One region of the Streptomyces sp. NPDC058758 genome, then DNA from elsewhere that is predicted to be linked to it. Evidence: riboswitches for the same ligand, from Rfam matches in the RefSeq annotation. Region 1 holds a riboswitch; each other region holds the start of a gene.

Region 1 (5,314 bases):
CCGCCCCGCCGGCCGCGCTCAGCCGCAGCGTCTCGCCCGGCCGGACGCCGGCCACCAGGGCCGTGGACACGGCCCCGCCGCGGATCCGGCTCACGTGCAGGTCGAGCGTGCCGTCCTCGCGCGGGGCGTTGCCGATCGAGTACGTGCGCCACACCCGCGGGACCCGGAGCGAGCTGACGCCGGCGTACTGGCCGGGGAGGTAGGGGTACGGCCGCCGGGGGCGGAGGGTCAGCACGGCCAGGTCGTCGCCGTGCCGCCGGTGACCGACGACGTCCGCGTCCCACCAGGCCGGGTCCCCGGCGGCGGCGGACTCGTCCGCGCCCCGCAGCATCAGGTCGGCGACCCGGCCGTACGCCTCCGACCAGGCCTTCTCCGCCTCGACCGTCCACATCGAACCGGCGGCGTGCGCGAAGGCGGCGAGCAGGCTCTCGCCGACCGCCGCGTAGAGGGCGGGGGTGGCGAGGAACTTGCGGTGGTCGCGGCCGAGCCGCCCCAGATAGGCGGGCAGTCCCGGGTCGTCGAGGCCGGTCACCACGTGGGTGAGGGCGGCGAACAGCCGGTCGCGCTGCGGGACCATGTCCTCGGGGAAGAGCTCACGCACGCCGGGGTTGCGCCAGAAGAGGTGCGAGTAGAAGTACGTGACGGCGTGTTCGGCCCGTCTCTCGACGATCGCGAACGTGCTTCTGAGCAAGGGGAGGTCCACGCCGGAAATGTAGGGCACGGGCCGTCACGACGTGATCACCGGGCGGTGATCACGTCAGGTCGGCCGGCGGGGCGCGGGAGGCCGGACGGTACGGTCGGGGAGTGAGTGAAGGATCCGCCCCGACGCCCGCCGCACCCGATGTGCCCGGAAGGTCCGATACGCCCCCTGCTGCCCCGGCCTCCTGCCCCGTCTCCGGAGGCGTGGGCGGACCCGGTGACGGGTCCGGCGGACGCGGTGACGGGTTTGGCGGACGTGCGGGCGACCGGGTGGACGGAGCCGGTGGCGGGCCCGTGCCCGGGCTGTTCGGCTGGGAGTTCGCGAGCGATCCCTACCCGGCGTACGCCTGGCTGCGGGAGCACGCGCCGGTGCACCGGACCACGCTGCCCAGCGGCGTCGAGGCGTGGCTCGTCACGCGGTACGCGGACGCCCGGCAGGCCCTCGCCGACCAGCGGCTCTCCAAGAACCCGGCGCACCACGCCGAGCCGGGCAAGACCGGCATCCCGGGCGAGCGCAGCGCCGGGCTGATGACCCACCTCCTCAACATCGACCCGCCGGACCACACCCGGCTGCGGCGGCTGGTGTCGAAGGCCTTCACCCCGCGCCGCGTCGCCGCCTTCGCGCCGCGCGTGCAGGAGCTGACGGACCGGCTCATCGACGACTTCGCGGCGCGGGGCAGCGCCGACCTCATCCACGAGTTCGCCTTCCCGCTGCCCATCTACGCCATCTGCGACATGCTCGGGGTGCCCGCGGAGGACCAGGACGACTTCCGCGACTGGGCCGGGATGATGATCCGCCACGGCGGGGGCCCGCGCGGCGGGGTGGCGCGGTCGGTGAAGAAGATCCGCGGGTACCTGGCGGAGCTGATCCACCGGAAGCGGGAGCACCTGGGCGAGGACGGGGCGGAGGACGACCTCATCTCCGGGCTCATCAGGGCCTCCGACCACGGCGACCACCTCACCGAGGCCGAGGCCGTCGCCATGTGCTTCGTGCTGCTCTTCGCCGGCTTCGAGACGACCATCAACCTGATCGGCAACGGCACCTACGCGCTGCTGCGGAACCCGGAGCAGCGCGCCCTCCTCCAGGCCTCGCTCGCCGCCGGGGAGACCGGCCTCCTGGAGACCGGCGTCGAGGAGCTGCTCCGCTACGACGGGCCGGTCGAGCTGGCGACCTGGCGGTACGCGACGACCGCCCTCACGATCGGCGGGCAGGCGATCCCGGCCGGCGACCCGGTCCTCGTGGTGCTCGCGGCGGCCGACCGAGACCCGGACCGCTTCGGCGCCCCGGACACCCTCGACCTCGCCCGCGGCGACAACCAGCACCTCGGGTACGGCCACGGCATCCACTACTGCCTGGGCGCGCCGCTCGCCCGCCTGGAGGGGCAGACCGCGCTCGCCACCCTGCTGACCCGTCTGCCGGACCTGCGACTTGGCGCCGATCCGGACGAACTCCGGTGGCGCGGCGGGCTCATCATGAGGGGATTGCGCACGCTTCCGGTGGAGTTCACCCCTTCCGCACCCCCGCGGGAAGGGTGACGTCGCGTCAGAAATGTGATCTTCGCGTGATCGCGAAGCCATCGACTTGTGACGGACGTTCGAATGCGGCTACGTTCGCGCCAACGTTCGGCCCCACCCCGGCCGTCCCCGCAGTCCCCGCCGTCACGCGAAAGGCCCCGACATGCTTTCCGGAAACGGACGACACCGTCGACCCCGCCAGGCTCCCGCGATCGTCGTCACCGCCGGAGTGACCGGATCCGCCCTGGCGCTGCCGCTGCTCGCCACCGGCTCCGCCTCCGCCGCCGACGCGGCCACCTGGGACCGGGTCGCCGCCTGCGAGTCCGGCGGCCAGTGGAGCGCCAACTTCGGCAACGGCGCGTACGGCGGCCTCCAGATGACCCAGGAGGCGTGGGAGCGCCACGGCGGACTCGCGTACGCCCCCAGCCCGGACCTCGCCAGCCGCGCCCAGCAGATCGCGATCGCCGACGAGGCGCTCGCCTCCGGCAGCACCGACTGGGCCACCTGCGCCCCCATCGCGGGCCTGGAGAACGACGGCGTGGCCACCGGCGTCCAGCCGGGCCCCGCCGTCCAGCAGGAGGACGAGGGCGGAGTGGCGCCCGAGTCGAACCGGACCGGCGGCACGGCCGTCGCCACGGCGCCGGAGCGGGATGCCGGGGCCGGGCACGCCCCCGGTGTGCGGGAGAAGGCGGAGAAGGCCGCGGAGGAGGCGGAGACCACCACCGCCCCGGCGAAGCCCGCCGCCCCCACCGGCTCCGCCACGACCCCGGCCCCCACGGGCACGGGCACGGCCACGCCGCCGGCGGCGGGCACCGCCCCGACCGCTCCCGGCAGCACCGCCCCGACCGCTCCGGACGCCTCCACGGGCACCCCGGTGACGCCCGGCACGCCCGGAACCCCCGTCACGCCTCCGGACGCCTCGGAGACCCCCCTGGCGCCCACCACCCCCGTGACCCCCGGTACGGACGGGGCTGACGCGCCGTCGGCCACGACCGGCACCGGCAAGCACCGGGGCGAGGCGGCACCGGAGGAAACCGGCGTAACGGACACCAGTGCGGAATCCGGTCGTCATGCCGCAGCATCGGACAAGGTCTCCTCAACCCCCTTCAAGTCGGACGCAAGTGACGCCTACACCGTGCGGCCGGGTGACAGCCTGTCGGAGATTGCGCAGGAGAACGATCTTGCCGGCGGCTGGGACGCCCTCTATGACGCCAACCGCCAGACGGTCGGAGCCGATCCTGACCTCATCATCCCTGGTCAGAGCCTTGAGTTGACGACCCCTCCGCTGGAGAAGTGAGGACGTTTCAGGGGCGTATGTCCGATTTTGGGAAAGTGAGACATGGGTCTCTTCGTCCCAACTGGCGTGTCACGTCCGCAAACTTTGCTCCCGTCAGGCCTCACCTGCGCAAACGAGGTCTGACGGTGTGCAAGTAAGGGCGTTTTGTCCGTCGTGAGCCTCTTTGAACTTCGAGCACCTGTGTGTCTACGGTCGTGACCGCTCGCCACCGCGGGCCCCGTCGACCGAAACGCCGAGTCCTGCCGTCGGCCGTCGGGAACTGTCGTCGCGAAAGCGCCGCAGGCAGGAGTGGGGGACCCAAGGTTTGCGCCGGTCCCGGCCGTCGAGACGGACGGCCGACGACCGGCTAGGGGTGAAGCCGCGCGCAAGGACGCGCGGCCGGGCGAACTCTTCCGGCCCGAACCCGACAGCTCACCTCACAGGCGTCGGTAGAAGAGGAAACTCCATGCTGTTCTCCGGCACGGGCAAGCGTCGTCGTCCCTCCAAGGCCACCCGCGTCGTCGCCCTCGTCGGCGTCACCGGTGCGGCCGTCGCCGCCCCGCTGATGGCCGCCGGCACCGCCTCGGCCGCCACCGCCTCCGAGTGGGACCGCGTCGCCCAGTGCGAGTCCGGCGGCAACTGGTCGATCAACACCGGCAACGGCTACTACGGCGGCCTCCAGTTCTCGGCCTCCACCTGGGCCGCGTACGGCGGCACCGCCTACGCCCCCACCGCCAACCAGGCCAGCAAGTCGCAGCAGATCGCCGTCGCCGAGAAGGTCCTCGCGGGCCAGGGCAAGGGCGCGTGGCCGAGCTGCGGCGTGGGCCTCTCCGGTGCCTCGTACGACGGCGGCTCCGCCGAGGCTGCCGCCCCGCAGCAGAGCGCCCCGCAGCAGCAGAGCGCCCCGAAGCGCACCGCCGAGCAGCCCGCCAACCGCAGCGAGCAGCGCCAGGCCCCGAAGCGGAGCGTCCAGGCCGCTCCGAAGGCCGCCGCCAAGAAGACCGTCACCACCCCGACCGGCAAGACGGTCAAGAAGGGCGACGGCGAGTACAAGGTCACGGCCGGCGACACCCTCAGCAAGATCGCCGCGGCGCAGGGCGTCCAGGGCGGCTGGGCGAAGCTCTTCGAGCTCAACAAGGACGTCGTCGAGAACGCCGACCTGATCTACCCGGGCCAGCAGCTCCACCTGAAGTGAGCCCCGCGGCACCCGTGAGTCCGGCGGCTCACCGGTGCCCGACGACCCTCCCGCGGTGACCACCCCGGTCCCGAGCCCTCCCCCCGGGGGCCCGGAACCGGGGTTCTGCCGTTACCGTCCAGTAGATCCCGGGTCTTTCGTCCCCCACTGCGTGCTCTTGGGCCCTTTTTCGTCCCAGGGGACGGGCGGTCGGCTGGCCGGAGCGCCCGAGCCGGTTAGGCTCTTGTCGCAAGGCGAACGAGACCTTGCGACCCATGCGTCACACCTAGCGTCACATCCCAGAAGGAGATGCTCGTGCCGTCCATCGACGTCGTCGTAGCCCGGGAAATCCTGGACTCCCGAGGCAACCCCACGGTCGAGGTCGAGGTCGGCCTCGACGACGGCAGCACCGGCCGTGCTGCCGTGCCGTCCGGTGCCTCCACCGGTGCGTTCGAGGCCCTGGAGCTCCGCGACGGTGACCAGAACCGCTACCTCGGCAAGGGTGTCGAGAAGGCCGTCCTCGCCGTCATCGAGCAGATCGGCCCGGAGCTCGTCGGCTACGACGCCACCGAGCAGCGCCTGATCGACCAGGCCATGTTCGACCTGGACGCCACCCCGGACAAGTCGTCGCTCGGCGCCAACGCCATCCT
Region 2 (5,314 bases), on a different contig from region 1:
CCCATCGGCTCGATGGCGGACCTGGACGCGGCCACCCTGGAGGACGCGCGGGCCTTCTTCCGCACCTACTACGCGCCCAACAACGCGGTCCTGTCGGTCGTCGGCGACATCGACCCGGAGCAGACGCTCGCCTGGGTCGAGAAGTACTTCGGCTCCATCCCCGGCCACGACGGCAAGCCCGCCCCGCGCGACGGCGCCCTGCCCGAGGTCATCGGCGAGCAGCTGCGCGAGGTCGTCGTCGAGGACGTCCCGGCCCGCGCCCTGATGGCCGCCTACCGGCTGCCGGAGGACGGCACGCGCGCGTGCGACGCCGCCGACCTCGCCCTCACCGTGCTCGGCGGCGGCGAGTCCTCCCGCCTGCACAACCGGCTGGTCCGCCGCGACCGCACCGCCGTCGCCGCCGGCTTCGGCCTGCTCCGGCTCGCCGGCGCCCCCTCCCTCGGCTGGCTGGACGTGAAGACCTCCGGCGGCGTCGAGGTCCCCGCCATCGAGGCGGCCGTCGACGAGGAGCTCGCCCGCTTCGCCGCCGAGGGCCCGACCGCGGAGGAGATGGAGCGCGCCCAGGCCCAGCTGGAGCGCGAGTGGCTCGACCGGCTCGGCACCGTGGCCGGCCGCGCCGACGAACTGTGCCGCTTCGCCGTGCTGTTCGGCGACCCGCAGCTCGCCCTGACCGCGGTCGACCGCGTCCTCGCCGTCACCGCCGACGAGGTGCGCGAGGTGGCCGCGGCCCGGCTGCGCCCGGACAACCGCGCGGTGCTGGTCTACGAGCCCGCGGAGGGCCCGGAAGCCGACGAGAACAGCGACGAGGAAGAGGGAGCGGACCAGTGACCGACGCCGCCGTGTCTCTGACCAGCATGGAGTTCCACCCGCAGCCGCAGGCCGGCGCGGCCAGGCCGTGGGCCTTCCCGGCCCCCGAGCGCGGCGCGCTCGACAACGGCCTGACCGTGCTGCGCTGCCACCGCCCCGGCCAGCAGGTCGTCGCCGTCGAGATCTTCGTCGACGCGCCGCTGGACGCCGAGCCCGAGGGGCTCGACGGCGTCGCCACCATCATGGCGCGCGCCCTCTCCGAGGGGACCACCGAGCGCGGCGCCGAGGAGTTCGCGGCCGAGCTGGAGCGCTGCGGTGCCACCCTCGACGCGCACGCGGACCACCCCGGCGTCCGGGTCTCCCTGGAGGTGCCGGTCTCCCGGCTCCGCAAGGCGCTCGGGCTGGTCGCCGAGGCGCTGATCTCCCCGGCCTTCGACGCCGACGAGGTCAAGCGCCTGGTGGACAACCGCCTCGACGAGATCCCGCACGAGGCGGCCAACCCCAGCCGGCGCGCGGCCAAGCAGCTCTACAAGGAGCTGTTCCCGGCCACCTCCCGGATGTCCCGGCCCCGCCAGGGCACCAAGGAGACGGTGGAGGCCATCGACGCCGAGGCCGTCCGCGCCTTCTACGACGCGCACGTGCGGCCCGCCGCCGCCACGGCGGTCGTCGTCGGCGACCTCACCGGCGTCGACCTCGACGAGGTCCTCGCCGAGACCCTCGGCGGCTGGACCGGCAAGCCGGCCGCGCCGCGCCCGATGCCGCCGATCACCGCCGACGACACCGGACGGGTCGTCATCGTCGACCGCCCCGGGGCCGTCCAGACCCAGCTGCTCATCGGCCGGATCGGCCCCGACCGCCACGACGCCGTCTGGGCCGCGCAGGTCCTCGGCGTCTACTGCCTCGGCGGCACCCTGACGTCGCGTCTGGACGCCGTCCTGCGCGAGGAGAAGGGGTACACGTACGGCGTGCGCGCCTTCGGGCAGGTGCTCCGCTCGGACGGCGAGGGGCACGGCGCCTCGATGCTCGCGATCAGCGGCTCGGTCGACACCCCCAACACCGGCCCGGCCCTGGACGACCTGTGGAAGGTGCTCAGGACCCTGGCCGAGGGCGGTCTGACCGACGCCGAGCGGGACGTCGCGGTGCAGAACCTGGTGGGCGTGGCCCCGCTCAAGTACGAGACCGCGGCCTCGGTCGCCGCGACGCTGTCCGACCAGGTCGAGCAGCACCTCCCGGACGACTACCAGGCCCGGCTGTACGCGCGGCTGGCCGAGACCGGCACGGTCGAGGCCACGGCCGCGGTCGTCAGCGCCTTCCCGGTGGACCGGCTCGTCACCGTCCTGGTGGGCGACGCGGCGCAGATCGAGGAGCCCGTGCGGGCCCTCGGCATCGGCGAGGTGACCGTGGTGAGCTGACCCGCCGTCGGCTCCGGCGGAGGTCCCCGATGCGCGGAAGCGCCGGCGACCTCCGCTTTGTCCGTTATGGAGACAAGGATGATCGTATGCCCTGTGGCATGTCTTACAAATGGGCGAGTCTGTTTGGCGATTGAGATCCGTCCGGCCTAGCGTCGGTCCGTCTGTCCGACCCGACGCACGCGCCGCACCCGCGGCACCCGGACAGCATCGCCGAGTCCCCGTCAGGCGCGAGCCAGGGGAGCCGGGGACCCACGCAGTCCCTGGGGTGAATCGGACGCCTTCGCCACGCGGAGGGGCCCGTAGGAGACCTTCCTGCTCCGAACCCGTCAGCTAACCCGGTAGGCGAGAAGGAAGGAAAGGAACCGTCTTGGCGTTCACCCGTGCCACCGGGAAGCACCGTGGTGCGAGCCGACTGGCTCGCCGCAGCGCCGGCATCGCCGGCGTGGCCGCCCTCGCCACCACCGGCGTCGTCGGCACCCTCGCCTCCCCGGCGCTCGCCGCCGACACGGACAACCGCTCCGCCGAGGACACCGGCCTCACCCAGGTGATCGCCGACGAGTCCCTCGCCGACCAGGTCAGCGCGCAGGCCGCCGCCCAGGAGCGGGAGGCCGCCGAGGCCGAGGCCCGGGCCAAGGCGCGCGCCGAGGCGAAGCGCAAGGCCGAGGCCCGCGCCCAGGAGATCCGCGAGGCCAAGGAGCGCGCGGCCCGCGAGGCCGAGCGCCGCCGCCTCGCCTCCTTCAACCTCCCGGTCGCCGGCTCGTACGTCTCCACCGGCTACAAGACCGGCGGCTCCCTCTGGTCCTCCGGCAGCCACTCCGGCGTCGACTTCCACGCCGCCTACGGCAGCTCGGTCGTCTCCGTCGGCTCCGGCACCGTCGTCGAGGCCGGCTGGGGCGGCGCGTACGGCAACAACATCGTGATCCGGATGAACGACGGCACGTACACCCAGTACGGCCACCTGTCGTCCATCGGCGTCTACGTCGGCCAGTCCGTCGAGCCCGGCCAGCAGATAGGCGTCTCCGGCTCGACCGGCAACTCGACCGGCCCGCACCTCCACTTCGAGGCCCGGACCACCGCCGAGTACGGCTCCGACATCAACCCCGTCGCGTACCTGCGCGCCCGCGGCGTCAGCCTCTGACCCGCCACCCCGCCCAGGAAAGGCCCCGGCTCCCCCGAGCCGGGGCCTTTTCGTCGCCCGGGGACCGGCGCGACCGCCGCCCGGGGGAGGACGAATTCCGAGGGGGCATCGGAATTTCCGGCACACTGCAATAGAGTCGCGGAAACAGCGCCGCTCGAATTCGGTGCACGCGGAGCGAAAGCGGAGGTCGGACATGCGGGTTCCCGCGCAATCGGTATGCACGGCGATCCGGGACGACATCGTCTCGGGGATCTTCGAGCGCGGCGGCCGGCTGACCGAGGACCAGCTCGCCCGCCGCTACGGCGTCTCCCGCGTCCCGGTCCGCGAGGCCCTGCGCACCCTGGAGTCCGAGGGCTTCGTCGTCAGCCGCCGCCACGCGGGCGCCCAGGTCGCCGAACCCACCGAACAGGAGGCCGCCGACCTCCTCGACGTACGGGCGCTGCTCGAACCGCTCGGCGCCGCCCGGGCCGCCCAGCGGCGCACCGACGCCCACCTCAAGGTGCTCCGCGGCCTGGTCAGGCTGGGGCAGGAGCGGGCCCGCCGGGGGCAGGGCGAGGACCTCAGGGCGCTCGGCGGCTGGTTCCACGAGACCCTCGCGCAGGCCTCCGGCAGCCCGGCGCTCGCCGCGCTGCTCACCCAGCTGCGCCACAAGATCGCCTGGATGTACGCGGTGGACCTGCCGGACCGGCCGGTGGACGTCTGGGCCGAGCACGGGGCGATCGTCGACGCCGTCGCGCGCGGGGACGCCGAGCGGGCCCGCGCGCTCACCGCCCTGCACGCCGAGCGCGCGCTCCCGCTGCACCGGCTGAAAAGGCCCGAGCGGGGCCGTGTGAGGGTTTCGCAACATGCCGTCAACACGGCGAGTGCCCGGAATTAACACGGACACCGTATACAAAGAATAGCTATTCGGAGGCGTCCTCCGTGCTGCCCGAAAAAGAAAACGGGACGGCTCCGGAAATGCCGGACGGCCGTGTCCGCCGGGAATTCCGGGAACACGGCCGTACCGAGAAGACGTGGATCGACCCGCCGGTCAGACCGTCTCGGGAAGCTCGTCGAGGCCCTCGGCCACCAGCTTGGCGAGGCGCTCCAGCGCGGCCTCGGCACCCTCGGCGTCCGAAGCGAGCACGATCTCCTCGCCGCCCTGCGCGCCCAGGCCGAGCACCGCGAGCATCGACGCGGCGTTGACCGGGTTGCCGTCGGCCTTGGCGATGGTCACGGGGACACCGGAGGCCGTGGCGGCACGGACGAAGATGGAGGCGGGGCGGGCGTGCAGGCCCTCGGCCCAGCCGACGTTGACGCGGCGCTCAGCCATGGTGTTGCCCTTCAGGTCTTCAGCGGTTGTCTAGACCAGTCTCTCACGGCGTGCGGCGTGCTCCTGCCGACCTTCGTCCCGCATCCGTGCGACGTTCGGCCCTCCTTACCTTGCACGCGGTGCGGAGGGCGCGCGAGCCGTGCACCGCAGAGGAGTGGGTGCGCGGGCGGTGCCGGTGTCGCACCCCGGCCGTAGGCTTTGCCCATGCGGAGCGCGTCGGAGCAGGCGGACGGACCGGACGGACCGGGCGGCGGAGCGGGCGGCGGACCGGCCGGGGGAGCGGACGGCCGCCCGGCCCCGGAGGAGCACGCCTACCCCGACCACTGGGAGGCAGACGTCGTGCTCCGCGACGGCGGCACCGCGCGCATCCGGCCCATCACCGCCGACGACGCGGACCGGCTCGTCAGCTTCTACGAGCAGGTCTCGGACGAGTCGAAGTACTACCGCTTCTTCGCCCCCTACCCCCGGCTCTCCGCCAAGGACGTCCACCGCTTCACCCACCACGACTTCGTCGACCGGGTCGGCCTCGCCGCCACCGTCGGCGGCGAGTTCATCGCCACCGTCCGCTACGACCGGATCAACGACCTCGGCCGCCCCGCCTCCTTCCCCGCCGACGAGGCCGAGGTCGCCTTCCTCGTCCAGGAC
Region 3 (5,314 bases), on a different contig from region 1:
TTCGGGAAGACGCTGGTCAAGCAGGCGGTCGCCCAGCGCTGAGCCGTCGCGCCGCCGCGGGTTTTGCCTCTGGGGCAAGAAACTTGCCTCAGAGGCACGTTCCTGGCGGAATGGACGCATGGACCACGTCCCCCGGGGCTCCACCCCGGAAACCGCCGCTCCCGACATCGTGCCGGACGTCGCCCCGCAGCTGCGGGCCCTGCGCCGGCGCCGGGGGCTCACCCTGGAGGCGGCCGCCCAGCGGGCCGGGCTCTCCCCGGCGCACCTCTCGCGCCTGGAGACCGGCAACCGGCAGCCCTCGCTGCCGATGCTGCTGGCCCTCGCCCGCATCTACGGTACGACGGTCGCCGAGCTGCTGGGGGAGACCCCGCTCGAACGCGACCCGGTGATCCGGGCCGACCGCTCCGACCCGGTCGAGGCCGACGGCTGGATCTACCGGCAGGCCGGCGGCGCCGGCCGGGCCATGCAGTGCCTGCGCGTCCACGTGCCGTACGCCACCCGGGCCGACATCGTGCGCGTCCACCCCGGCGAGGAGTGGCTGCACGTCCTCGAAGGGCAGGTCCGGCTCGCCCTCGGCGAGACCGTGCACCTCCTCGACCCGGGGGACAGCGCGCACTTCGACTCCCTCACCCCGCACCGGATCGGCGCGGCCGGCCGCGCCGGCGCCGAGGTGCTGTTCGTCCACACGCTCCTGCAGAGCCCCGCCGCCGAGCTGTGCCTGGGCGGCGGCGCCCCGCACTCCCGCTGAGCCCCGAAGGGTTGGCCGAGATGTCCGAGAAGTCAGTCAAGTCCGAGAAGTCCGCCCCGGTCACCGGCGAGGAGCGCGGCGAGGGGAAGTTCCCCAAGGGGCTGGTGCTCCGCCTCTTCGCCTACCTGATCGCCGGTCACCTCTTCGCCGGGTTCCTCTACCTGCTCTTCATGCTCGGCGGCCAGAACCAGTAGCCGCCGCGGCCGGGACGCGCGGGCTCACCCCTCGGTGAGGAACCGCTCCCGCAGGCGCTCGCGGGTGCCGGGCGCCAGCTTCAGCCCCTCCGCGAGGTAGACGTCCACGGAGCCCCAGGTCGCGTCGATCGTCTCGAAGGCGGCCCGCAGGTACTCCACCCGCGCGTCGAAGAGCGGGCTCAGCAGCTCCATCACCTCGGGCGCCATCGCGTCCCGGGCGGTGGAGCTGCGGCGCACCTTGTAGCGGCGGTGCGGCGCGTCGGACTTCACGTAGTCCGCCTCGATGGCGCCGCGCTCCACGCCGAGCGCGAGCAGGGTGATCGCGATGGAGAGCCCGGCGCGGTCCTTGCCGGCCGCGCAGTGCATAAGGGCCGGGACGGAGTCCTCGGCGAGCGCGTGCAGGACCCGGCTGTGCTCGGCGGTCCGCTCCACGACCATCCGGCGGTACGAGGAGGTCATCCGCTCCGCCGCCCTGCCGTCGCCCAGCAGGCCCCGCAGCGTGTCGAGGTCGCCCTCGCGGACCATCCGCCAGAACTCCTTGCCGTCGGCCGGGTCGCTCAGGGGTATGTTCACGTTCCGCACGCCCGGGAGCTCGACGTCCGGCCCCTCCACCTTGGCGTCCGCCGCGTTGCGGAAGTCGAAGATCGTGTGCAGGCCGAGGCCGGCGAGGAAGGCCGCGTCGGACTCGGTGGCGTCGGCGAGGTGGCCGCTGCGGAAGAGGGTGCCGGGCCGGACCGTCCGCCCGTCGGTCGTCGGCAGGCCGCCCACGTCCCGGAAGTTGCGGACCTCCGCGAGCTCGGGCTCGCCGGGTTCGAGGGGCTGGACCTGCGGCAACTGCTGCGTCACGGATGCTCCTGGGGGTAGGCGTTCGGGGGGCCGGGACGGGATCGGTTCCCCTCGCAATCATCCCGGCGCGCGGGGCGCGGCGCACCCCCCTGACCGGTAATGGGCGATCTGTCCGTATTGGAGTGACTTGGCGTAAGCCGCCCTGGTTGAGGGGGAGATGGGATTCTCCGCGTGAGCAGGGTCATAGAAGTGACGGATCGTGCCCGACCGCCCGGTCCAATCCCCCTCCCCGAAAAGGGATTCGAGGGTCCGTCATCGACGGAGGGTGACCGGAATTCCGGGCCCGAAGATCGCCCCGGAATGCCCGGGGAATTCCGCGGCTTGTTCGCGCCGACCCCGCTCGTCTAGCGTCGCCGTCAATCCGGTCGGACCGCCTAGTCCTGCCACCGCCCGGAATTCGATCCCATCCCGACGTGGCAGGAGCGGGGGACCCAGGGAAGTACGCCGGTCCCGCGACGCAGGACGGCTAGGGGTGAAGCCGCGTGAGAACGCGGCCGGACATCTCCAGTCCGAACCCGACAGCTCACCTCGCAGGCGCCGGAGAGGAATTCGCCATGCCCGCGAACGGTAAGCACCGCCGCAAGAAGTCCACCTTCCTCACCCGTGGCCTCGTCGCCGCCGGCACCGGTGGCGCCGTCGTCGCCCTGCCGCTCATCGGCGCCACCGGCGCCCACGCCGCCGAGCAGGCCGCCCCGGCCGCCGCCTCCGGCGCCGTGGTGACCGCCGCCTCGCAGGTCCGGGCCCAGGCCGCCGCCGCCCCGGCCGCGCAGACCGCCGCCCCGACGACGTACTCCGTCGTCGCCGGCGACTACCTGTCCAAGATCGCCGCCGACCACGACGTCGACGGCGGCTGGCAGAAGCTCTACGCCGACAACCGCCAGGTCGTGGGCGAGGACCCCTCGCTCATCCTCCCGGGCATGAAGCTCACCCTCGGCGGCAAGAACACCGCCAAGGCCGCCCCCAAGGCCGCCGCCCCCGCCCAGACCGCCCCCAAGGCCAAGGCGAAGGCCACGAAGAAGGCCGCGCCCGCCGGTGAGCAGACCCGCGCCTCGCGCTCCGCCGAGCGCGCCGCGGCCCCGGCCGCCGCCCAGTCCTCCGGCTCCTCCGCGCAGGCCGCCTCCTCCGGCTGGGTCGCCCCGGTCGCCGGCGGCATCTCCACCTCGTACCGCACCGCCGGCGCCATGTGGTCCTCCGGCTACCACACCGGCACCGACTTCATCGCCTCCTCCGGCACCACCGTCCGCGCCGTCGGCGCCGGCACGGTCGTCTCCGCCGGCTGGAGCGGCGCCTACGGCAACGAGGTCGTCATCAAGCACGCCGACGGCAACTACTCGCAGTACGCCCACCTCTCCTCCCTCGCCGTCTCCGCCGGCCAGTCGGTGAGCGGCGGCCAGCAGATCGGCCTCTCCGGCTCCACCGGCAACTCGACCGGCCCGCACCTGCACTTCGAGATCCGCACCTCGCCGAGCTACGGCTCGGACGTCGACCCGCTGGCCTACCTGCGCCAGCACGGCGTCTCGATCTGATCCGTCCGGCGTAACGCCCCGGGGCGAAGGCCCGGCACACCGTGCCGGGCCTTCGCCCTATTCCGGCTTGGCAAACTCTTTATCGGTGGCATATATCACCCGCCGTCAACCCCTCCTTACGGTCGCGTAGGTCACATCCGAAAAGGAAGGATGTGCTTCCGTGGCAGACGATTCGAGAGCAACAGAAAAGAACGTGTTCGGGGCGGTCGGGGGATTCGGGTCGTACGCGGCGATCGGTGACAGCTTCACCGAGGGCGTCGGCGACCCGGGACCGGACGGGACCTACGTCGGCTGGGCGGACCGCTTCGCGGTGCTCCTCGCCGACCAGCTGCCGGACCACGAGGAGTTCCGCTACGCCAACCTGGCGGTCCGCGGCCGCCTCCTCGACCAGATCGTGGCCGAGCAGGTCCCCCGGGCGAAGGAGCTCGCCCCCGACCTGGTCACCTTCTGCGCGGGCGGCAACGACATCATCCGCCCCGGCACCGACCCCGACGACGTCGCCGAGCGCTTCGAGCGGGCCGTGCGGGACCTCACCTCCGCCGTCGGCACCGTCATGGTGACCACCGGCTTCGACACGCGCGACGTGCCCGTGCTCAAGCACCTGCGCGGCAAGATCGCCACCTACACGGCCCACGTCCGCGCCATCGCCGACCGCTACGACTGCCCGGTCCTCGACCTGTGGTCGCTGCGGTCCGTCCAGGACCGGCGCGCCTGGGACGACGACCGGCTGCACCTCTCGCCCGAGGGCCACACCCGGGTCGCGCTGCGCGCCGCCCAGGTCCTCGGCCTCCCGGTGCCGGCCGACCCGGACCAGGCGTGGCCCCCGCTGCCCGCCCGCGGTCCGCTGGAGGTCCGCCGCGACGACATCCACTGGGCGCGCGAGTACCTGGTGCCGTGGATCGGGCGGCGGCTGCGCGGCGAGAGCTCCGGCGACCACGTCGAGGCCAAGCGCCCCGACCTCATGCCCCTGTAGCACCCGTCCGGCCGGCGGGGATCCGCTCCAGGACCCCGCCGGCGAAGACGTCGTACAGCGGCAGCGTCTCCAGATGGACGTAGCCGATGTGGCAGTCGCAGACGGCGAGCGGGCAGGCCCGCGGCCGCAGCGCGGCACGGTACGAACCGTCGTACAGGTTGCCCAGCTCGGTCCGGACGAAGTGGCAGCGGCGCACCGTCCCGGCGCCGTCCACCGACACCACCGACTCGCCGGTCCGGCAGGGCAGCCCCGCCGAGCGGTGCGGATGCCGGCTGTAGCCGAAGAGCGGGTCGATCTCCGTCCAGGCCGCCGCCTCCGCGTCGGTGTACGCGTGCCCCTCGGCGGCGTTCACCCACAGGTAGACGTGGTCCGGCAGCGCCGCCCGCAGCCGCACCGCCTCCCCGTGGTGCTCGGGCAGGCCCACCACGCCCACGCTGAACCGGACGCCCCGGGCCGCCAGGTCGAGCGCCTTGCCGAGGAAGCGGTCGTACGGCGTCTGGCCGGGGTGGTACGTGCACCACAGGGCCAGCGATCCGAGGTCCGCCCCGTCCAGCCACGAGGTCCGGCAGCTCAGGTTGGTCTGGATCGCCACCCGCTCCACGTGCGGCAGCCGCGACAGCTCCACCAGCGCCCGCCGGTACCAGGAGCGGACCAGGCCCTCGCCCCAGGGGGTGAAGAGGATCCGCAGCCGGTCCCCGGTCCGCCCCGCCGCCCAGCCGGCGAACCGCTCCAGCGCCGCCCGGTCCGCGCGCAGCGTCTCCGGGGAGTCCCGGCGCTTGGCGAAGGGGCAGTACGGGCAGTCGTAGTCGCAGGACGCGAGCGGCCCCCGGTACAGCAGCGTCAGGTCCACGGCCCGCCCCTACTTCGGCTCGTACGCGGCCATCGCGGCCCGCACGGCCGGGGAGAACAGCTCGGGACCGAGCCCGTCCGAGTGCGCGAGCCCCTCCGCCGACAGCCTCAGCAGTCCCTCCGGCGCCGTCGCGTCCAGCCAGCCGCGCTCCGCGAACCGGCCGAGCTCCGCGCCGAA

What was found. Region 1 has a riboswitch for cyclic di-AMP ahead of ACFW6A_RS06770 (transglycosylase family protein). Riboswitches for the same ligand answer to the same signal wherever they lie in the genome.
Region 2: another riboswitch for cyclic di-AMP. It lies ahead of ACFW6A_RS33975 (M23 family metallopeptidase); the one in region 1 lies ahead of ACFW6A_RS06770 (transglycosylase family protein).
Region 3: another riboswitch for cyclic di-AMP. It lies ahead of ACFW6A_RS11240 (peptidoglycan DD-metalloendopeptidase family protein); the one in region 1 lies ahead of ACFW6A_RS06770 (transglycosylase family protein).

Annotation. Positions count from the first base shown of each region.
Region 1 covers NZ_JBHYPS010000004.1:56,169-61,482, reverse strand. The annotation lists gene ACFW6A_RS06785 (globin domain-containing protein) at 1-703, opposite strand, end outside; gene ACFW6A_RS06780 (cytochrome P450) at 994-2,235, shown strand; gene ACFW6A_RS06775 (transglycosylase family protein) at 2,378-3,511, shown strand; cyclic di-AMP (ydaO/yuaA leader) riboswitch at 3,776-3,952, shown strand; gene ACFW6A_RS06770 (transglycosylase family protein) at 3,957-4,685, shown strand; gene eno (phosphopyruvate hydratase) at 4,974-5,314, shown strand, end outside.
Region 2 covers NZ_JBHYPS010000045.1:31,904-37,217, forward strand. The annotation lists gene ACFW6A_RS33965 (pitrilysin family protein) at 1-828, shown strand, start outside; gene ACFW6A_RS33970 (M16 family metallopeptidase) at 855-2,219, shown strand; cyclic di-AMP (ydaO/yuaA leader) riboswitch at 2,418-2,578, shown strand; gene ACFW6A_RS33975 (M23 family metallopeptidase) at 2,587-3,357, shown strand; gene ACFW6A_RS33980 (GntR family transcriptional regulator) at 3,551-4,234, shown strand; gene ACFW6A_RS33985 (HPr family phosphocarrier protein) at 4,388-4,669, opposite strand; gene ACFW6A_RS33990 (GNAT family N-acetyltransferase) at 4,874-5,314, shown strand, end outside.
Region 3 covers NZ_JBHYPS010000006.1:295,208-300,521, forward strand. The annotation lists gene ACFW6A_RS11220 (aspartate aminotransferase family protein) at 1-42, shown strand, start outside; gene ACFW6A_RS11225 (helix-turn-helix domain-containing protein) at 119-748, shown strand; gene ACFW6A_RS11230 (DUF6126 family protein) at 769-942, shown strand; gene ACFW6A_RS11235 (tyrosine-protein phosphatase) at 967-1,788, opposite strand; cyclic di-AMP (ydaO/yuaA leader) riboswitch at 2,181-2,338, shown strand; gene ACFW6A_RS11240 (peptidoglycan DD-metalloendopeptidase family protein) at 2,343-3,314, shown strand; gene ACFW6A_RS11245 (SGNH/GDSL hydrolase family protein) at 3,475-4,287, shown strand; gene ACFW6A_RS11250 (STM4011 family radical SAM protein) at 4,274-5,137, opposite strand; gene ACFW6A_RS11255 (STM4012 family radical SAM protein) at 5,147-5,314, opposite strand, start outside.